DNA from 2 places in the Faecalibacterium sp. 7 genome. Region 2 is predicted to be linked to the other one. Evidence: a T-box and tRNA genes for the amino acid it is inferred to sense, from the RefSeq annotation. Region 2 holds a T-box; the other holds one or more tRNA genes.
The links. The T-box of region 2 lies ahead of ACKXF7_RS00035 (valine--tRNA ligase). A T-box ahead of a tRNA ligase gene usually reads a tRNA of that ligase, here a tRNA-Val.
Positions count from the first base shown of each region.

Region 1: it encodes a tRNA-Val, which carries the amino acid that the T-box ahead of ACKXF7_RS00035 (valine--tRNA ligase) is inferred to sense. The anticodon was not compared.

Region 1 is NZ_CP186911.1:2,284,793-2,295,145, forward strand. Features, by position in the region: gene ACKXF7_RS11360 (SpaA isopeptide-forming pilin-related protein) at 1-2,506, shown strand, start outside; gene ACKXF7_RS11365 (pilin N-terminal domain-containing protein) at 2,514-3,413, shown strand; gene ACKXF7_RS11370 (sortase) at 3,410-4,066, shown strand; partial or broken gene gltA (NADPH-dependent glutamate synthase) at 4,290-5,685, opposite strand; gene ACKXF7_RS11380 (sulfide/dihydroorotate dehydrogenase-like FAD/NAD-binding protein) at 5,687-6,529, opposite strand; tRNA gene ACKXF7_RS11385 (tRNA-Gly) at 6,868-6,943, shown strand; tRNA gene ACKXF7_RS11390 (tRNA-Val) at 6,949-7,024, shown strand; tRNA gene ACKXF7_RS11395 (tRNA-Asp) at 7,028-7,101, shown strand; tRNA gene ACKXF7_RS11400 (tRNA-Phe) at 7,266-7,341, shown strand; tRNA gene ACKXF7_RS11405 (tRNA-Gly) at 7,345-7,420, shown strand; gene ACKXF7_RS11410 (nucleoid-associated protein) at 7,611-8,600, opposite strand; gene ACKXF7_RS11415 (PH domain-containing protein) at 8,747-9,124, shown strand; gene ACKXF7_RS11420 (MFS transporter) at 9,209-10,353, opposite strand, start outside.
Region 2 is NZ_CP186911.1:5,525-15,877, forward strand. Features, by position in the region: gene ACKXF7_RS00035 (valine--tRNA ligase) at 1-2,180, opposite strand, end outside; T-box leader at 2,241-2,462, opposite strand; gene ACKXF7_RS00040 (bifunctional homocysteine S-methyltransferase/methylenetetrahydrofolate reductase) at 2,765-4,552, opposite strand; gene ACKXF7_RS00045 (GNAT family N-acetyltransferase) at 4,702-5,301, shown strand; gene hflX (GTPase HflX) at 5,391-6,656, shown strand; gene ACKXF7_RS00055 (Lrp/AsnC family transcriptional regulator) at 7,186-7,626, shown strand; gene ACKXF7_RS00060 (DUF4358 domain-containing protein) at 7,774-8,331, shown strand; gene ACKXF7_RS00065 (glycosyltransferase family 2 protein) at 8,434-9,435, shown strand; gene ACKXF7_RS00070 (Ice-structuring protein) at 9,610-10,353, opposite strand, start outside.

The DNA.
Region 1 (10,353 bases), 830 kb from region 2:
GGGCTACACCATCACGGCTGATGATATGAATGGCAAAAATAAGCTGGAAATCACCTTCCGCACCAACACCCCCGTTGGCGGCGACAAAGTGACCAACACCGCAAAGGCTACCAAAGATGGTGTAAGCTTTGAAGCTTCTGACACGGTGGACTTGCAGCGGGGCGAGTGGGATCTCAGCAAAAAGCTGGCACCCAGCGGCAAAAATCCCACTTGGAACATTTCTGCCTCCAACAAGGCAGGTGAGGAAAGCTTTACCCTGTGGGATGTGCTGAGTGACGCCGTAAACAACGCGGGTGAAGTGCAGAATGACACCCACTACGCCTACGCGGCAGAGCTGGACAGCGCCATCAAAGCGGGCCTGACCCTGACGATGCATAACGGCACCAAGTTGAGCTACCAGAATGCTGAGAGCAAAGGAAACACGATCGAAATTACCTATTACAGCGATGCCAAAGGCACGAACGAGGTAAAATTGACCGACACCGAAACAAAGGTGCGCAGCTTCAAAATCAAGGTGACTGCTGGAGATAAGAACAACCCTGTGCGCAGCATAGAGGTGAAAGGCATCCCCACCCACGAGGAACGCGGAAATGTGCCCAACGGGGAAATCTGGACCTACAAAAACAGCATTCACATCGAGGGCGTAAACAACACTGCATCCGCTGAGGACAGTTACCGCAGCTACAAGCAGTTTGAAAAGCTGGTGGCGGCAGAGAGCAACAAGAATGAGAGCGGATATGTGAGCGGCAGCAACAGCTTTAAACTAAGTGAGGTGAGCGGTGGAAACCTCCACTACCAGTTAGTGCTGCAGCCTGCGGCTGGTGACACGGCTGAGATTACGGTTACGGATACGCTGCCGAAGAACAGCAAGCTCAACACAAACACAATCAAAATTGCGCTGGATAATGGCGCGTTTGATAAGATTGACAAAAATCTTGGCTGGGCAAACTATGATTATGAAGATGCATCGAAACTTCTGACCATTAAAATTAGGAACTATAACAACGATAATACCGAGCACAAGATCCGCATTGTGTACGATGTGGGTGTGGGTGAGGGGTACGATCCCACATGGAAAAACCCCGCAGTAGGCGAAGTGACCTATACCAATACTGCTGCCTGGGGCAGCCTGAACTCTTCCACCAACACTACCTTGACCCGGGATGTGGACGAAGTGAAAAAGACTGGTGAGAAGCGGAGCAACAACCGGGCTCGCTATCAGGTGGTCATCAACCCGGCCGGGCATGATCTGTCGGTAAACAAAGATCACGCCCCGAATATTGAACTGTGGGATAATGTCAGCGCCACCAATGATGCCATCGTTAACGGTGACCTGGATTCGGTCAAGCTATACTATTATAAATACGATAAAGCGAACGGCGTGACCCGTGGAGACGAAGTGTCGCGCGACTTATACCGCATTCTGGATGCCAGCGACAAGGGCTGGCTGCACATGATAATTCCCAACGAAATGGCGATGATCCTTGTGTATGAGTGCGAAGTGAAGAGCGGCAACGCAGCGAGTTCCTACGATGTGAATAACACCGTGACGCTGAGTAATGGTAGCAAAGATAAGTCGGATAAACTTAATTTCGTGGTTAAGTCGGATGCCACGGCCTCCACGGGCCTGTTCCGACTGCACAAGGTGGACAGCTACTCTGGCAAATCACTGGAGGGCGCTGAGTTTACTATTTATCAGTATGACCCACAAAGCAGGGGCTGGACGCTGTGGAACGGAGCCACGAATGGTATCGTGACCACGGACAAAAAAGGTCAGGTGGAACTGACGGTGCTGGCAGACAAGGCAGGTTGCCTGAACCCTGATGTGCTGTATAAGATCGTGGAAACCAAGGCTCCCGAATATTACCGTTTGGATGACACCCCGCATTATGTGCTGTTCCGCACCAGTACACAGACCAATCAGGAGGCTTTTGAAGTGGCCACCGGAGTGACAACGGGCACGAATGTTTTGGTGGTGGGCAGTGAGAACATCGACCTGAGCAGCAATGTGCAGATGGGCGCAGAGGGCAAGACTACGGAGGCCAAGTACAGCAACATTTACAGCAGGCTGACCGTCAAAAAGCTCTGGCTGGATCAGGCCACCAAGCAGCCCGTTGACCCGGCTGTGGATGAAATCCGAATCAAAGTTTGGCAGTACACGGGTGATGTAACAAAGAAAACGGAGTTTGCCAATGTACTGCTGAACAAAGGCAACGAGTGGTCGTTTACATGGTCTGGCAATGCCCTCCCGCTGGAGGACGACAACCACGAGAAATACCATTATTTGGTGGAAGAAGTGACCACTGGCAACTGGAATGTGGTCATTGACAACAATGGCGTGCAGACCGGCAATATCACCATCCAGAACCGCGTTTTCAAGGGCTACGAGCTGCCCTCCACCGGCGGCATGGGCACGGTGCCCTTTGCGGCGGTGGGCGGTATGCTGACCGTGGGTGCAGCCCTGCTGCTGGCCAAACGCAAAAAACACGAAGAGAAAGGGGAGTGAACAGCCGATGGAACAAAAAAGCTTGCGCAGGCGGCTTACAGCCCTGCTTTTGATGCTGTGCCTTCTGGCGGCAGGCGCACTGCCTGCCCTTGCCACCAGTGCGAACATCCGGCTGGTGGATGCCAGCGGAAACCCCGCCACCGGCACCATCCGCGTTGCGCTGTACGACAGCGCGAAGGATAAGGCCCTGAGCGGCGGTCAGCTGACGCTGTACCGCGTGGCTGAGGTGAAGCGCAAAAACGGCGACCTGAGCTTTGAATACTGCGGCGATTTTTACGGCTGCGGCATCGCGCTGGGGGACCTGACCGACAGCACGCTGGCGGACCAGCTGCTGGAATATATGCCGCAGGGCGCACGGGGCACCACAAAAACCGTTGATGCAGACGGCAATGCCGCCTTTGAGGATCTGGAACTTGGCCTGTACCTGATCGTGCAGAGCAAGGCCTCCAATGGCTATGCGCCCATCAAACCGTTCCTTGTTTCCCTGCCCATGGCAGAGAACGGGAAATGGAATTATGAGGTAGACGCCTCCCCCAAGGTGGGCGGCTACACCCCCGTCAAACCGGATACGCCGCCTGTGCCGCCCACTCCCGTGCCGGACAAGCCCGGCACCCCGGAACAGCCCACGGAGCCCACAAACCCGGATACGCCCAAGAACCCGGACAGCCCGGATAGCCCGGTCTCGCCCGGCAATCCGGACAACCCGGTGGCTCCCGGCAGCCCGGATAGTCCGGTGGCCCCGGGAAAACCGGATAATCCCGCACTGGCGGGCCATCCGGACGGCGCAGTCCTGAGCGGTCTGCCCCAGACTGGCCAGCTGAACTGGCCCGTGCCGGTGCTGGCGGTCAGCGGTGTGCTGCTGTTTGCTGCTGGCTGGGTGCTAAACAAAAAGGAAGCGCTGCCATGAGACAGAAAATTGGAAAGATATGTATGGTGCTGGGTGCGCTGCTCATTTTGGCGGCGGCGGCGCTGCTTGCCTACAACAAGTGGGATGCGGCCCGCGCAGACAAGGCGGCACAGCAGGCGCTGGGAGAGCTGGAACAGACCCTGACCACAACGGTTGAGGAAAAGGCAAAGTCGGAGACTGTTGTGCTGCAGCCGGAGCTGGACCCTGCCCAGCCCATGACCGAGACGGAACTGGACGGCTGGAGCTACATCGGCTACCTGTCCATCCCCTCCATTGGGCTCGACCTGCCCGTGATGAGCGAGTGGAGCTATGCGGGTCTGAAGATCGCGCCCGGCCGGTACTCCGGCTCCACCTACGCGGACAACATGGTGGTCTGCGCCCATAACTATGCAAAGCACTTCAGCCCCATCAAATGGCTGGCCGAAGGGGCACAGGTCTATTTTACCGATATGGACGGCATGCGGTGGAGCTATGAGGTCTCCTATGTGGAGAATCTGCAGCCTACCCAGATCGAAAAAATGACCGAAAAGACGGAAGATTCCGATAACTGGGATCTGACCCTCTTCACCTGCACCACAGGCGGCCGTGCCCGCTGTGCCGTGCGGTGCGTGCGGACGGGCTACCCGGTGCTCACAACGGAGACTGCAGAATAAGATGCAAAAATCCCCTGTGCGCTGGCACAGGGGATTTTTTATATCCGGTATTCAGTGGGCGCTGCCTACCTTCACACATGGAAATCGGCTTTCCGAAGGAAGGCTTCCCCCGGTCGGGGGAAGCTGTCACCGCAGGTGACTGATGAGGGCGCGGGACAGCAGCATTTTACCTTAAATTACCCCTCATCCGTCTGCTCACTGCGTTCGCAGCCACCTTGGAAATTTATTTGCTCTGGATGTACTCGTCAATGGCCTTTGCAGCAGCCTTGCCTGCGCCCATGGCCTTGATGACGGTGGCAGCGCCGGTCACGGCGTCACCACCCGCGTACACACCGTCACGGCTGGTCTTGCCGTCGTCGCCGTCGGTGACGATGCAGCCGTGCTTGTTGGTCTCCAGACCCGGGGTGGTGGAGCGGATCGAGCGGGTTGGGGCTGGTGCCCAGACTCATGATGACCGTGTCCACGTCCAGCTCAAACTCGCTGCCCTTCTTCTCAATGGGGCGGCGGCGGCCGGAAGCATCGGGCTCGCCCAGCTCCATCTCGATGCAGGTGATGGACTTGACAAAGCCCTCGTCATTGGCGTGGATCTCCACAGGGTTGCACAGGGTCTTGAAGATGATGCCCTCTTCCTCGGCGTGCTCCACCTCTTCCTTACGGGCGGGCAGCTCAGCCATGCCGCGGCGGTAGACAATGTACACGGTCTCGGCACCCAGACGCAGGGCGCTGCGGGCAGCGTCCATGGCCACGTTGCCGCCGCCCACAACGGCGACCTTCTTGCCGGTGCGGATGGGGGTCTTGCTGGTGGGCAGATAAGCCTTCATCAGGTTGGAGCGGGTCAGGAACTCGTTGGCAGAGTAGACACCCTTCAGGCTCTCGCCGGGGATGCCCATGAAGCGGGGCAGGCCGGCACCGGAGCCTACGAACACGGCCTCATAACCGTACTCGCCCATCAGCTCGTCGATGGTCAGCACCTTGCCAATGACCATGTTGCACTCGAAATCAACGCCCATCTTCTTCAGGCCGTCGATCTCCTGCTGCACGATGGCCTTGGGCAGACGGAACTCGGGGATGCCGTACATCAGCACGCCGCCGGCCACATGCAGGGCCTCGTAAACGGTGACCTTATAGCCCAGCTTTGCCAGATCGCCTGCGGCGGTCAGGCCGGCAGGGCCTGCACCGATGATGGCCACCTTGTGGCCGTTCCATTCGGGCACGATGGGGGCGGTGTGCACATTCTCGCGGTGCCAGTCGGCAACAAAGCGCTCCAGACGGCCGATGCCCACCGGCTCATTCTTGATGCCGCGGGTGCACTTGCCCTCGCACTGGCTCTCCTGCGGGCAGACACGGCCGCAGACGGCGGGCAGGGAAGAGGAGCGGTTGATCACCTGATAAGCGGCTTCAAAGTCGCCCTCGGCCACATGACCGATGAACTCAGGGATATCAATGCCCACGGGGCAGCCGGTCTGGCAGGGCTTGTTCTTGCAGTGCACGCAGCGCTTTGCTTCGTTCACGGCCATTTCTTCGGTGTAGCCCAGAGCAACTTCCTTGAAGTTCTTGTTGCGCACATTGGGGTCCTGGGTGGGCATGGGGCACTTCTTCGGGTCCATATTGAAAGCCATCTTATTTTACCTCCTGATTGAGCAGATTGCATGCCGCTTCACGGGCGTGTGCCTCAAACGGGCGGTACATGGTGCCGCGGGCCATTGCTTCGTCAAAATCCACCAGATCGCCGTCAAAATCGGGGCCGTCCACGCAGGCGAACTTGGTCTCGCCGCCCACGGTCAGGCGGCAGCCGCCGCACATGCCGGTGCCGTCGATCATGATGGGATTCATGGAAACGATGCTCTTCAGGCCATGCTTCTGGCAGGTCTTGACCACGAACTTCATCATGATCAGCGGGCCGATGGTGATGACCAGATCGTACTGATTGCCTGCAGCCACCAGCTCGTCCAGAGCGGCGGTAACAACGCCCTTGGTGCCGTAGCTGCCATCGTCGGTCATAATGCGCAGCTCATCGCTGCAGGCCCGGAACTCGTCCTCCAGGATCAGCAGATCCTTATTGCGGAAGCCGACCACGCTGTGCACCACACAGCCCTGCTCGTGCAGCTCACGGGCAATGGGCAGGGCAATGGCGCAGCCTACGCCGCCGCCCACGACACAGACCTTCTTCAGACCCTCCACCTCGGTGGCACGGCCCAGCGGGCCCACGAAATCGTGGACGCTCTCGCCGACCTTCAGGCTGTTCAGCTCCATCGTGGTACCGCCCACGATCTGGAAAATGATGTCCACAGTGCCCTTCTCACGGTCGTAACCGGCCACGGTCAGGGGGATGCGCTCGCTGTCCTCAAACGGGCGCACAATGATAAACTGGCCCGGCTTTGCCTTTTTGGCGATCAGTGGGGCTTCAATGACCATCTTTGTCACGGTGGGGTTCAGCGCGACTTTTTCAGTGATCTTATACATCGTGTTTGCTCCTTTATGCTGGCATTTCCTATTTCTGTGCACGAAAACGCGCCTGCATGCCCTCGGCGGCATAACAGACGCAGCTTTTGCAGGCGACAAAATGACATTCTTATTATAATGGTTCCTACAGGAGAAAGCAACTAAATTTTCCTCGTGTCTGTTGCGGCAAACATGAATGAACGGCGGTGTCAGCCAGTGCAGAGAAGGCTTTTTGTGCGCAGACAGGCCTGTTTTGAAATTTTTTGCAAAAAATGCAAATTTGTGGTTGACAATTGCCGGGCGGTACGGTATAATAATCAGCGTCGCCGGTAAACAACCGGCACGAACACATGGAATGTGCGGCCGTAGCTCATCTGGTAGAGCGCCACCTTGCCAAGGTGGAGGTAGCGAGTTCGAGCCTCGTCGGCCGCTCCATTTGTGGAAGTTTAGCTCAGCTGGGAGAGCATCTGCCTTACAAGCAGAGGGTCAGCGGTTCGAGCCCGTTAACTTCCACCATGTGGCCCGGTAGCTCAGTTGGTTAGAGCACCAGCCTGTCACGCTGGGGGTCGTCGGTTCGAGCCCGATCCGGGTCGCTTCGTCGGAATGTCAGTCGTTTGTCTGGCAGTCTTACAAGTAAGACCGCCGTAACAAACTCTGAAATTCCTCCTCTTCCCCACAAAATTTTGCTTCGCAAATTTTTGCGGGGGCCCCGCTTGAAATACGAGTGGGAGGGTGCAGGGATAATTGCACCGCTTATGCCTCTGTAGCTCAGTCGGTAGAGCAGGGGACTGAAAATCCCCGTGTCATTGGTTCGATTCCGATCGGAGGCACCATATGCGGCCGTAGCTCATCTGGTAGAGCGCCACCTTGCCAAGGTGGAGGTAGCGAGTTCGAGCCTCGTCGGCCGCTCCAACACGAAGCCATCATCAATGCAACAATGCAAAGATGATGGCTTTTCTGTTGCTTCCCATTGCATTTCCTTCCTGTGAAAAAGCAAAGCCGGAAAATCCGCAGATTTTCCGGCTTTGCAAATATAGAAATAATTATTCCGCTGATATTGTCGGAGCACACCCTGTGTGCGGAGACAATTTTAAATCGTTTCTTACAGGATCACATTTTTGATGAGCAGCGAAATGCTGCCGTCGTCGCTGTGCAGAAACTCTACTTCATTTTCCGAGTTCAGCAGCTCGGTGGGGATCTTCACCTCAATGCCGTTGGCGGTGTGGATGCTGCGGCTCTCCATGCGACGGATGCGCGCAGGGGTCACGGTCACGGGTTGCTCAGGCGCTTCCAGCACATCGCTCTTTTCTACGTAGTCGTCAAAGGGTACGGCGGCAAGGGGATATTCCTCCTCCAGCTGCTGGCGCACCTGCTGGATGGACACCTGATTGTCGTTGTCAGCGGCCTGATTTGCGATCAGCATCGCGACCTGAGCCTCTACGTGGGGCTGATCCGCGTAGTTTTCCTGCACGGCCTGAACAGCGGCTTCCTGAATGGCCTGCAGCTTCTTTTTCTCCGGCTGAGCGGTGGTGTATTGGAACACCACGGTGGAAAGATAAAAATCCTTGTGCCCGTCGATGTCGAATTTCTTTTCCAGCAGCTTCATGGAGTAATCGGTGAGGTTCACGAGTGCGCCTTCCTCTACTTTGCCGCTCTGGCTGGGCAGACAGGCCCGCTGCTGTATGATGGAGTTCACCGGGGCACCTTCTACGGTCTCGGTGTAGTGGGTGTAGCCGTTTTTGTAGTTCAGCTTCAGGATGCCCAGCCACGGCTCGCCATCGCGGGTAAAATCCACCACCGCAAGGTCTGCCCCCGGGATAGTGGTGTGGGCATGCATATAGTCGAACAGCACCCCGGCAATGCGGCAGGAGAGGTCCACAAAATCGTGATTGTGTTCCAGTTCATTTTTAAAGGCGGAATCCGGCAGCGGGCGGCACTGGCGGATATCGTCGCTGGCAAGTAGCTTCTCGATGTGATACTGGAAGTAAGCAGTCTTTTCAGCGGTCATTTCCATGCCGCCGCCGCTCAGCACAGGGGCGTCCATGGTGGTGTCCAGCACATGCAGGATAGCCTGATGAATAATGATCTCCACGGGTACAAAACCTCATTTCGTACAAAATCTTTTTTTGCATACAGTATAGCACAGCATGACGCAAAAGGCGAGACCGCATCTTGTAAACTGCAGGCGGGAATGCTACAATAAGAGTAGAAAACTACCCAGGAAAGGAGACAAAAACCATGGAATTCCGTGATAAACCAATGGAAAACCTCATCCGCCTTCAGGAAAAGGATATCTGCAAAAATGCCCGTGCACTGCTTCTGGACGGCGAGAGCATCGTGGGCGCCTATAAGACGGTGCGCGATCAGGTGATCTTTACCACCCACCGCATCATCATGGTGGATATGCAGGGCGTCACCGGTACCCGGCAGCAGATCTTTGTGCTGCCGTACCGCAAAGTGCTGCACTTTGGGATCCAGACGGCAGGCTTTGGCGACCCGGTGCAGGCATCGCAGCTGACGGTCTGCTTTGCGGACGCACACGAGGCAAAGTTCGGCTTTATCGGCCAGCAGGAACTGTTTGCGGTCGCCAATGCCATCAGCCGGTGCATCCTGTAAATAACTTCTCTTAAAACAGCAGGCTCCCCGCCCGAGACCGGACAGGGAGCCTTTTGCTGTATATAAAATGGGAGAATGGCAGAATTAGCAGCGGCTTGTTTTGCGCACCAGCTGTTCGTGCATGAACACCATGAACACCAGCAGTGCCAGCAGATAAAATGGGAACAGTGCAGGAGTGATATTGTTTGCCATCAGCCCGAACAGCGGCGGCATGGCCAGATTGCCCACATAGGCGCTTGCCATCTGGATGCCAATGACCGCCTGCGATCTGTCTGCACCGAAGTGCTCCGGCGTGGAGTGGATGATGCTGGGATAGATGGGCGCACAGCCCAGCCCCACCAGAACAAGACCGCACAGGGCAAGCACCTGCGGCCCGGGCAGCAGCAGGGCCAGCACGCCTGCGGCCAGAATGCACTGACCCATGCGGATCATCTGCGTATCGTTGAATTTAAGGGTCAAAAAGCCGCAGGCGGCGCGCCCGGCGGTGATGCCGATGTAGAACAGGCTGGCAAAGCTGGCGGCAGTGTCGGGGGCGACGCCTTTCGTCAGCGTGAGGTAGCTGCTGGCCCACAGACCTGCTGTGGTCTCCAATGCACAGTAGCAGAAGAAGCACAGCATCACCTCTCTGGCACCCGGCAGACGGAATACCTGCCCAAGGCTCAACACCTGCGGCGAGGCAGCTTCGGCGTCGGTGCCTGCAGTACGGCCCTGCCATAGCGGCAAGCTGAAAAAGAGCACTGCACTCAGCAGGATCTGGAACAGGGCGATGCACCGGTATCCGGATGTCCACGGTCCGCCGCCTGCCAGCACCCGGCCCATGACCATGGGGCTGATCATGGTGCCGATGCCCCACATGCAGTGCAGCCAGCTCATATGGCGGCTTTTATAATGTAAGGCAACATAGTTGTTCAGGGCCGCGTCCACGCTGCCTGCGCCCAGCCCGTAGGGCACGGCCCACAGGCAGAGCATCCAGAACTGTGTGGAGACCGAAAAGCCGAACAGCGCGGCAGCTGTCATGCCCACACTGAGGGCGGTCACTTTTCCAGTGCCCAGCGCACGGGTGAGCCGGTCGCTGTTCAGGCTGGAAACGATGGTGCCGAAGGAGATGATCATGGAGATCAGCCCCGCATAGGACACCGGCACACCGAGCGCCGGATACATGGAAGGCCACGCCGACCCCAATAGGGAATCCGGCAGGCCCAGACTGATGAACGAGATGTAAATGATCG
Region 2 (10,353 bases):
GCAGAGCCGGGCAGCGCCTGATACAGCTCCTCGGTGATGAAGGGCATGAAGGGATGCAGCAGCTTGAGGGCCTTATCCAGCACATACACCAGCACGCGGCGGGCAGTGTCGGCCTGCTGTGCGTCGCCGGAATTCAGGCGGGGCTTTGCGATCTCAATGAACCAGTCGCAGTAGACGTCCCAGATGAAGCTGTTGATCTTGGCAGCGGCCAGACCCATCTCGTAGTGGTCGAGGTTGTCGGTCATGGCACCGGCCACCTGATTCAGCTTGGTGAGCACCCACTTGTCGCTCATGTCCAGCATCTCCTCGCTGGGCAGGCCCGGCTCAAAGTCCTCGGGCAGGTTCATCAGCACAAAGCGGGTAGCGTTCCACAGCTTATTGGCAAAGTTGCGGGCAGCCTCCACCTTCTTTTCGATATAGCGCATGTCGTTGCCCGGGGTGGAGCCGTCCACCAGCATAAAGCGCAGGGCGTCTGCGCCGTACTGGGCAATGACCTCCAGCGGGTCGATGCCGTTGCCAAGGCTCTTGGACATCTTGCGGCCCTGACTGTCGCGCACGATGCCGTGGATGCAGACAGTGCTGAAGGGTGCCTTGCCGGTGTAGGCCAGACCGGAGAAGATCATGCGGCTGACCCAGAAGCCGATGATGTCGTAGCCGGTGACGAGGGTGTTGGTGGGGTAGAAATACTTGAGGTCTTCGCTCTCCTCATTGGGCCAGCCCAGCGTGCTGAAGGGCCACAGAGCGGAGGAGAACCAGGTATCCAGCGTATCGGGGTCCTGGGTCAGCTTTGCGCTGCCGCACTTGGGGCAGGCACAGGGAGCAGACTTTGCCACCACGGTCTCGCCGCAGTTGTCGCAGTACCATGCCGGGATCTGATGGCCCCACCACAGCTGACGGCTGATGCACCAGTCGCGGGTGTTCTTCATCCAGTTCATATAGTTCTTGGTGAAGCGCTCGGGCACGAACTTGATCTCGCCCTTCTCCACGCTCTCGATGGCGGGCTTTGCCAGCGGCTCCATCTTGACGAACCACTGCTTGGACACCATGGGCTCGATGGTGGAGTGGCAGCGGTAGCAGGTGCCCACCTCGTGCTTGAGGGGCTCGATCTCCTTCAGGAAGCCGCCTGCTTCCAGATCGGCCAGAATGGCCTTGCGGGCCTCGAGGGTGGTCATGCCGGCGTACTTGCCGCAGTCCAGCACCTCAGGCTCGTTGATGGTGTTCTTGCCGGCGGCGAACAGAGCATCGGCAGCAGCCTTGTCGGCAGCGCCGGTCATGTGACCGTCATAGGTGAACACACGCACGATGGGCAGGTTGTGGCGCAGGCCCACCTCAAAGTCGTTGGGGTCGTGGGCGGGGGCGATCTTGACCACACCGGTGCCCTTGGTCATGTCGGCGTGCTCATCGCAGACAATGGGGATCTCCTTGTTCAGCAGGGGCAGCACCACATGGCAGCCGTGCAGATGGGCATAGCGGGGGTCGTCACCGTTGATGGCAACAGCGGTATCGCCCAGCATGGTCTCGGGACGGGTGGTAGCCAGCTCCAGCATCTCGCCGGTCTCCTTGACCGGATACAGCAGGTGCCAGAAGCTGCCGTCCTTCTCCTCGTACTCCACCTCGGCGTCAGAAATGGAAGTGTTGCAGTGGGGGCACCAGTTGACCATGCGGTTGCCGCGGTAGATCAGGCCCTTGTCGTACAGGCGCACGAACACTTCCTTGACGGCTTCAGAGCAGCCCTCGTCCATGGTAAAGCGCTCGCGCTCCCAGTCGCAGCTGCTGCCCAGCTTCTTCAGCTGGCTGACGATGCGGTTGCCGAACTTGGTCTTCCATGCCCATGCACGGTCCAGAAAACCATCGCGGCCCACCATCTCCTTGGTCAGGCCCTCGGCACGCATGGCCTCCACCACCTTGGCCTCGGTGGCAATCGAGGCGTGGTCGGTACCGGGCACCCACAGGGCGGCATAGCCCTGCATCCGCTTGGTGCGGATGAGGATGTCCTGCATGGTGTTATCCACCGCATGGCCCATGTGCAGCTGACCGGTGACGTTCGGGGGCGGCATGACGATGGTGTAGGGTTTCTTGTCGGGGTCTGCCTTCGTGTGGAAGTAGCCGCCGTCCAGCCAGAACTGGTAGATGCGGTCTTCCACCTGGCTGGGATCGTACTGTTTTGCAAGTTCTTTCATAGGGTCCTCCCAGTAAAAAATGATGAAGTGGGACGAAAAAAAGCCGTCCCACGGAACGTTCCATGGGACGGCTGTAATAACCGCGGTACCACCCAAATTGCGCAGAACATCCTGCGCCCCTTGATGCCCCGGTAACGTGGGACAGCTCCGAGAGCGGCTTGCTCTTCAGCTCACCGCTCCTGCTCCAAAGTGACAGCACACCGCCCGACCGTACCGGATTCGCAGCATTCTCCGGCTCTCTGAACGGCAAATGCAGTGCGCACTCTTCTTCAACGCATTTATAAAAAGAATATAGCGTTTTTTGTGCGATTTGTCAATTACTTTTTCTTCAAAAGAATTTATCCTGCTGCCTCTTGCGGTTTGGGCCTTATTCGTGAAAACGCGTTTGGAGTGGCCCGCAGGCCACGACAAACGCAAATATAAAAAATATTTTTCCGCTGAAGATGCAACGACGACGACCGCTGCCTGTGGCAGAAACAGAGAGGAGTTGTTGGGGCCGTGGCCAGCAGAATGCAAGGCCCGCTCAAGGGCCGTAGCATACGCTGGGAGCCACAACCCGTCCCAGAGCGAACGCGTCGGCCATTTTAATCTGCAATTCCTTCCTCTTTCAGCCGGGCAATGAGCCGTTCCATCAGGGCGATGCGGTTGAAGGGGGTCATCAGGTAGAAGCCATCTGCATAGGGCGCTGCGGCCTGTGCAGCCTTTACCGAGACTTCCAGTCCCAGCTCTTCGCCCTGCGCACGGTCCAGCCCGGCAAAGCGCTCGATGATCTCAGCGTCCACATGGATGCCGTTGACCTCGTTCTCCATAAAGATGGCGTTGCGCTGGCTCACCACCGGCATGATACCCGCCAGGATCTTTGCCCTGCTGCCCAGCGCTTCCCGGGTCTTTTTCAGGTTTTCCACCGCCTGTGCCGAGAGCACCGGCTGGGTGAGGAAGCCGCTCATGCCATTCTCCAGCTTTTCCTGTGCACGGCGCAGCTCCACATCAAAGTTGCGGGCGTTCAGGTTCAGCGCACCGAACACGGTGAGGGGCGAGGGCATTTCCCGACCCTCGCCTGCCAGCGAGACGATGTACTGCGCCAGCTTGCGGGAGTTGAACTGGTACACGTTCTTCACCTCGTCCCGCTCTGCGGTGGGGATGGGGTCGCCGGTGATGGCCAGCACCTCCCGCACGCCCTCGGCATACAGGCCCAGCAGCAGGGCCTTGGTGGCGTTCAGGTTGCGGTCGCGGCAGGTCATGTGGGGCAGCACGTTCAGCCCCAGCTCCCGGTGCACCCGGCAGGCCACCAGCGAGGAATCCATCCGTGCCCGGGCAATGGGGCAGTCTGCAATGGTCAAAAGATCGGCTCCGGCAGCCTGCAGGCGGCGGGCCCCCTCCAGATAGTCCGTCAGGTCGGCGTCCTTGGGGGAGTCCAGCTCAATGGCAATCACCTTTTTGCCCGCGTTCAGCTTGCGCAGAAAGGCATCGTCCGTTTCCACTTTCGGCTTTACGGCAGCGGGTACCGGCGCTGCCGCTGCCTCCGGCAGCTGCTCCGGCAGCGCATCCAGCGCCGTGCGCAGGGCCGCAATGTGGGCGGGCGTAGTGCCGCAGCAGCCGCCCAGAATGCGCACACCCTCGGCAGCAAGGCCGACCAGCTCCCGGGCAAAATATTCCGGCCTGCCCTGATACTGTACCCGGGTGCGGGTGACCACCGGGTAGCCCGCATTGGGCATGACAGACAGGGGCAGCTCTGTTCTGCCCAGCTGCTGCACCAGTGTGCGCATGGCACCGGGAGCAGAAACACAGTTCAGGCCCACGGCATCCACTGCACCGCAGGCGGTCATGCTGCGCACCAGCTGGGTGCAGTGCCGTCCCTCACGGGTGTAACCGTCCGGCAGCACCGCAAAAGACACCAGCACAAAGGCGTCCGGCACTGCTTCTTTGATCTGCTTCGCGGCTTCGGCCACACCGGCGTCGCTGCTCAGCGTCTCAAACAAAAAGTTCTTTGCACCCAATGCGGCAAACCGCTCGGCAAGGGCCGTATAGATCTGTGCCGCCGGGAGCGATTCCGTATCCGGGGCCGGACCAAGATCGGCAAACACGGCAGCGCCGGTCTTTGCAGCGGCCTGTGCGGCCAGCCTCCATCCCTCGTCTGTCAGGGCCTCCCACAACGGATTTCCCGCCGCCGCCATCCGCGGCAGACCAAAGGTGTTGGTCTTGATGGCATCGGCGCCTGCTTCCAGATACGCACCATGCACGGCCAGAACTCCTTCCGGGTCCAGCAGGTTCGCCTGCTCACACTCCTGCCCGGGCTTTGCTTTATAATAGGTGCCCATGCCGCCATCGAACAGCAGCGGACGCTTTTTCAAGATCTCACGCACATCACTCATGGAGCGTTCTCCTTTTCCCACAAAAACACTTGGCTTTTAGTTTAATGCACAAAAGCAGTCTGGTCAAGCGTTTTTTCGCGGCGGCGCTTGCAGGAACGCCAAATTTGTGCTATCCTATGCATACTTTATAAAATAGGGAGGTGTGTGCCATGCGCCACGCCGGAACGCAGGAGCTTGAGACTGACCGGCTTTTTCTGCGCCGCCTGCTGCCGGAGGATGCCGGCATGATGTACGCAAACTGGGCGTCCGACCCGCAGGTGACCCGTTTTCTGCGGTGGGAGCCCCACAAAAACGCTCTGGAAACGCTGGGCCTGCTGGCGGCATGGGCCACGCTCTACCCGAACCCGGACTACTACCAGTGGGCCATTGTGGAAAAGGCCTCCGGACAGGTGTTCGGCAGCATCGGCATCTTCAACGCCGCGTTGGGAGATGCCGGTCAAAAAGCATTCTGGCCGGAGCTGGACCTCTCGGGCGGCATCTGGGAAGCAGGCTACTGCATCGGACGGAGCTGGTGGAACAGAGGTTTTGCCACCGAAGCGCTGAAGGCTGTGACCGCGTACTGGTTCAGCCATACTGACGGGGACTGGCTGACCTGCTGCCATGCCAAGGCAAACCCCGCCAGCGGCCGGGTGATGGAAAAAGCCGGTTTTGTGTACCACCACGACACCGTTGATCACAAGTTTGACGGCACACCGGTGGAATGCCGGTGCTATCTGTTAACAAGGGAACGATATAACAAAATTGACTAACGACCTTGCCACCTCCGTCATCGCTGATGCGCTGTCACCTCTCCCAGAGTGGGAGGGCGAACCATATCACCTAAAAGAAAGGACTTACCGTGAGCGAACTTTACGATATCTTAGTGGAAACACCCCCGACGAAGGTCATTCTGCTGGCGCTGGATCAGGGCCTGTGGGATTGTGAGCGCAGTCTGGCAGAGCTTTCTGCCCTGTGTGAGGCTAACCACATGGAAGCCGTGGCGCAGGTGACCCAGAAGCGCCAGACCCCGGAGACCGGCATCGTGCTGGGCAGCGGCAAACTGGAGGAAGCCAGCCTTGCCGCCGAAAGTCTGGGCGCGGAATGCGCCGTATTTGACGGCGAACTGACCGGCAGCCAGATCCGCAACATCTCCAATGCGCTGGGCGGGCTGGAAGTGATCGACCGCACCATGCTCATTCTGGAAATTTTCCGCAGCCGCGCCGTCACTAACGAGGGCAAGCTGCAGACCGAGCTGGCCCTTCTGCGCTACCGTCTGCCCCGTCTGCAGGGCATGGGCGAGGCGCTGAGCCGTCAGGGCGGCGGTGGTGGTGGCGGCGGCGGTGCCCGCCGTGGTGCCGGTGAGACCAAGCTGGAACTGGACCGCCGCCATGTGCACGCCCGCATCGATGCGCTGGCTGAAAAGCTGGCCGAAATGGAAAAGCGCCGGGGCGAGAGCCGCAAGGCCCGTGCCAAGACCGGTATGCCGGTGGTCAGCCTTGTAGGCTATACCAACGTGGGCAAATCCAGCCTGATGAATGCTCTGTGCGGCCCCAGCGTAGCCGAAGCGGACATGCTGTTCGCCACACTGGACCCCACCAGCCGCAAGCTGGTGCTGCCCAGCGGCATGGCCGTGCTGCTGGTGGATACGGTGGGCTTTGTGTCCCGCCTGCCCCACAATCTGGTGGAGGCCTTCAAGTCCACGCTGGAAGAAGCCGCATGGTCGGACGTCATCATCCGGGTGGCAGACGCAGGCGATGAGCAGCGGGAAGAGCAGCTGGCCGTCACCGACGAGGTTCTGGACGGGCTGGACTGTGCGGACATCCCCCGCCTGACCGTCTACAACAAATGCGACAAGCCGGGTGCCATGAGCTTTGACCCGGACATCCTGCTCACCAGCGCCAAGACCGGCTATGGTCTGGACACCCTGCTGGCAAAGCTGGACGAGGTGCTCAGCGACCGGGTGCACACCCTGCGGGTGCTGCTGCCCTACGATAAGCTGGGCCTTGCCGCCCCCATGCGGGAGCGGGGCAGCGTGCAGGTGGAAGAATACCGGGAGGACGGGCTGTATCTGGAGGGCATCGTCAAGACCGAGGACCTGCACTGCTTTGAAGGGTATCTGGTCTGATAGGCGTACACGATTTAAATCGCCTCCTCTGTGCTCCGGCTATCGTCAGCGGAATCATATTTTGAGATAGAGCAAGCCCGGAAAGTCTGCAGACTTTCCGGGCTTGCATTTTCACGGATGGGGTCGCAGCCGAAAGCAGCTGCTCTATGGGTCGAGTACATTGTCTGCCACTGCTTTTTTCAAAAAGAAAAATCCCCAGCAAACACAAAAACCCGCCTGGCAGCGGGTTTTTGTGTATAGAGGGGTGGGAAAGTATATAAAGTAGTGAATCTCAAATCCAATCGGCAGGCACATTGTGCATCGCGCCGCCTTGCATGATGTATTATACCCCTTTTTGTTTTCTTGTCAAACAGATTTTTCCGGTTTTGCTTTAAATTAAGTCTTTACTTTTCCATCAAAACTTTATATAATTAACACAAACCCAAGCAAAAGCAAACCTTTTCAGCATTTGTATGTTTGCACCAACAATAAAACTTTACTTTCAAAAAATTTTATACAATCCAACATATTTTCAAAAAGGAGTATTCCCATGGACGATCTGGATCGCAAGATTCTCTCCCTGCTTGCCAAGAATGCCCGTATGCCGGTCAAGGAGATCGCCGAGCAGATATCGCTGACCAGCCCTGCGGTGTCCAGCCGCATCCACAAGCTGGAGACGGACGGCATCATCAGCGGCTACACCGTCACCCTGAACCGCCCCGCCGACCGCGTGTACGTGGACGCCCTCATCAGCCTTTCGGTGGCACCGTCCAAGCAGGACGCCTTTCTGGAGCTGCTGCAGAACAGCAAGGAGGTACTGCAGTGCTACCACGTCACCGGTGCCTACACCTTCCTTGTCAAGGTGAGCTGCGGAAGCATGCCCCAGCTGGAGCATCTGATCCTGCAGTTCCAGAAGCTGGGCACCACCAGCACCCAGATCATTCTCTCCACGCCCGTGAACCATGGCGAGCTGGACGCCCTGATGCTGTGAGCCGTTCATAAAAAGGTTACGTTTGCGGTGCAATCCTGCCGGGATGTGGTTCGTATTACGGATAGCAGGCGCAAAACGGCACACACTAATGCCAAGCCGCCGCACCTGTTTTCAGAAGCTGTTTTTACACAGGAAAGGAATGCATTTATGAAACGTATCATCGCCGCACTGCTTGCCGGTCTGTGCCTGTTTGCCCTTGTGGGCTGCTCTGCCGGCAGCAAGGCCGACTCTGCCGCCCCCAAAGACTACTCCCAGATCATCCACGACGCCCGCACCGACGAGGACAACGAGTACGATATGATCTTTACCAAGGGGGAAGACGGCAAATTCACCGCCATCGACGGCTACAGCGCCGAGTACGAGGCCGACCAGCTGAACGACGAGCTGAAGGACATCGTTTTCCCCCTGCTGGGCCTTGAGGACGGTAGCTACGAGAGCTTTGCCGCCTCGGTTTCCTCCATGATGGTGCGCAGCTACGCCATAGCCATCGTGAAGCCCGCCGAGGGCAAGACCGACGCCGTGAAGGCCGCACTGGAAGCCTATGTTCAGAGCGAACAGCAGTCCATGGAGCACTACCTTGAGGACCAGTATCAGATCGCCAAGGCAGCCACCGTCACCGTAGCCCCCACCGGCGAGGTGATCCTGGTGTGTGCCGAGGATCACGACACAATTCTTTCCAACATCGAAAAAGCCCTTGCCGCGTGATTTCGCGTTCCGGAGACCGCATCCTGTCAGGATGCGGTTTCTTTTTGCGCCGGGATATGCTATACTGGCATTGTAATTGTGCACAGACTTAGGAGTGTCTTTATGTATAAAGCGACCATCGTGATCCCGAACATCAACGGCAAGGGCTGGCTCAAGGATTCCATCGAGTCGGTCTATGCCCAGACTGAGCAGAGCTTCCGGCTCATCGTAGTGGACAACGGCTCCACCGACGAAAGTCTGGAGCAGGCCCGCAGCTATTGCAGCCGCGAAAATTTCACCCTCATCGAAAACGACACCAACACCGGCTTTTCCCACGCGGTGAATCAGGGCATTGCTCTGGCCGACAGCGAGTATGTGGTGCTGTTCAACAACGATGCCTTTGCCGAGCCCCAGTGGCTGGCCGAGCTCATCCGCACCGCCGAGACCGACCCGAAAATTTTTGCAGTGCAGAGCCTGATGATCCGTCACTTTGACCGGGAGCTGGCCGACGACGCAGGCGATTATGTCACATGGATGGGCTTTGCCTGCAAGACCGGTGATGGCCGCCGCGCCAGCCGCTACACAAAGTGCAGGCGCATCTTTTCTGCCTGCGGCGGTGCGGCGCTCTACCGCAAGAGCATTCTGGACGAGATCGGCAATTTTGACGAGAACTTCTTTGCCTACTTTGAGGATGTAGATCTGAGCTGGCGTGCCAACAATGCAGGCTATAAGAACCTGCTCTGCCCTACTGCCAGATGCTACCACATCTGCGGTGCCAGCACCGGCGCGGTGCGGTACAACGCTTTCAAAAGCCAACAGAGCGGCCGCAACAGCATCCTTCTGCCCCTCAAGAATGAGCCGCTGCTGATGCTGGTGCTCAACTTTATCCCTCTGGCTGCAGGCTACCTGCTCAAGTGCTACAAGTTCCACAAGCAGGGCTTTGGGGAAAGCTGGGACAAGGGGATGCACGAGGCCTTTGCCCTGCTGAAAGCCGGCAAGCTGGGCAAGCGGCCCTTCCGCCTGAGAGACCTGCCCAACTACATTCTGATGGAGCTGTGGATGATCTGGAACATGGTGCCGTATCTGTGGTACCGGCTGGTGGTGGTCAGGTTCGATCTGAAATAACACACAGGCAAGAAGCCGTTTTCCGCTGTGCCCCTGCCGTAAAGAAGCACCCCGGGAAAATCCGCAGATTTTCCCGGGGAACAAATATAAATAGTATTTCCGCTGAATATGGTCAAAACGCAAAAGGGACCGCTGCACCAAAACTATGCAGCGGTCCCTTTTGTATTTGTGTTTTTACCCTGCGGTGCTGGCGGCATCGTCCGCAGCAGGGGCTTCGGCCACGGCGCTGTCTGCGCCGTTTTCTGCCTGTGCCTCCGGCTCAACGGCAGAAGCCGCCGAATCTGCTGCATCCGAACCGGCTGTGGCAAGGATGGCATCCTGCACATCGCTTTCTGCCATGGGCTCCGGCAGGCTTGCGGCAGATGTGCTGTCGGTGCTCTCGGCCTTGGTCTCGCTCTCGGTCAGGCCGGTGAGATACCAGCTGCCGCTCTGACGCTCGAACAGATAGTCCATGTACTTGGTGGGCGTATCCGAGGACACATTGATGATGCTGTCGTCATTGCTTGCCGTGGGGATGTAGCCCACGGTAACGTGCAGCTTGCCGCTGCGCTTGAACAGCTTGGTCACCACTGCACGGTAATAGCCCACGGTGCCGGTGACGGGGATCTTATAGCACTGGGTGGCATCGTCGAATTCGATGGTCATGTCCTCCATCTCAAAGCTGCGGTGGGTAAGCTTGAAGCCCGGGCCCAGCAGCTTTGCAAGGTAGGCGTCCACATCCAGCGAGGGCAGCAGCAGCTGTTCGGTGTCGGGGTCGGTATTGTAGTTGTCAAAGCCGCCCTGCGTTTCCTGGATGCTGTAGATGCAGCCCCACACCGCTGCCTCGCGCAGGGTCAGGTCGTCGATGTTCTCAATGCCGTCAAAGGGCATGGGGTCAAACAGCACCAGCCCTTCCAGCTTATCCTCATATTCCTGCTT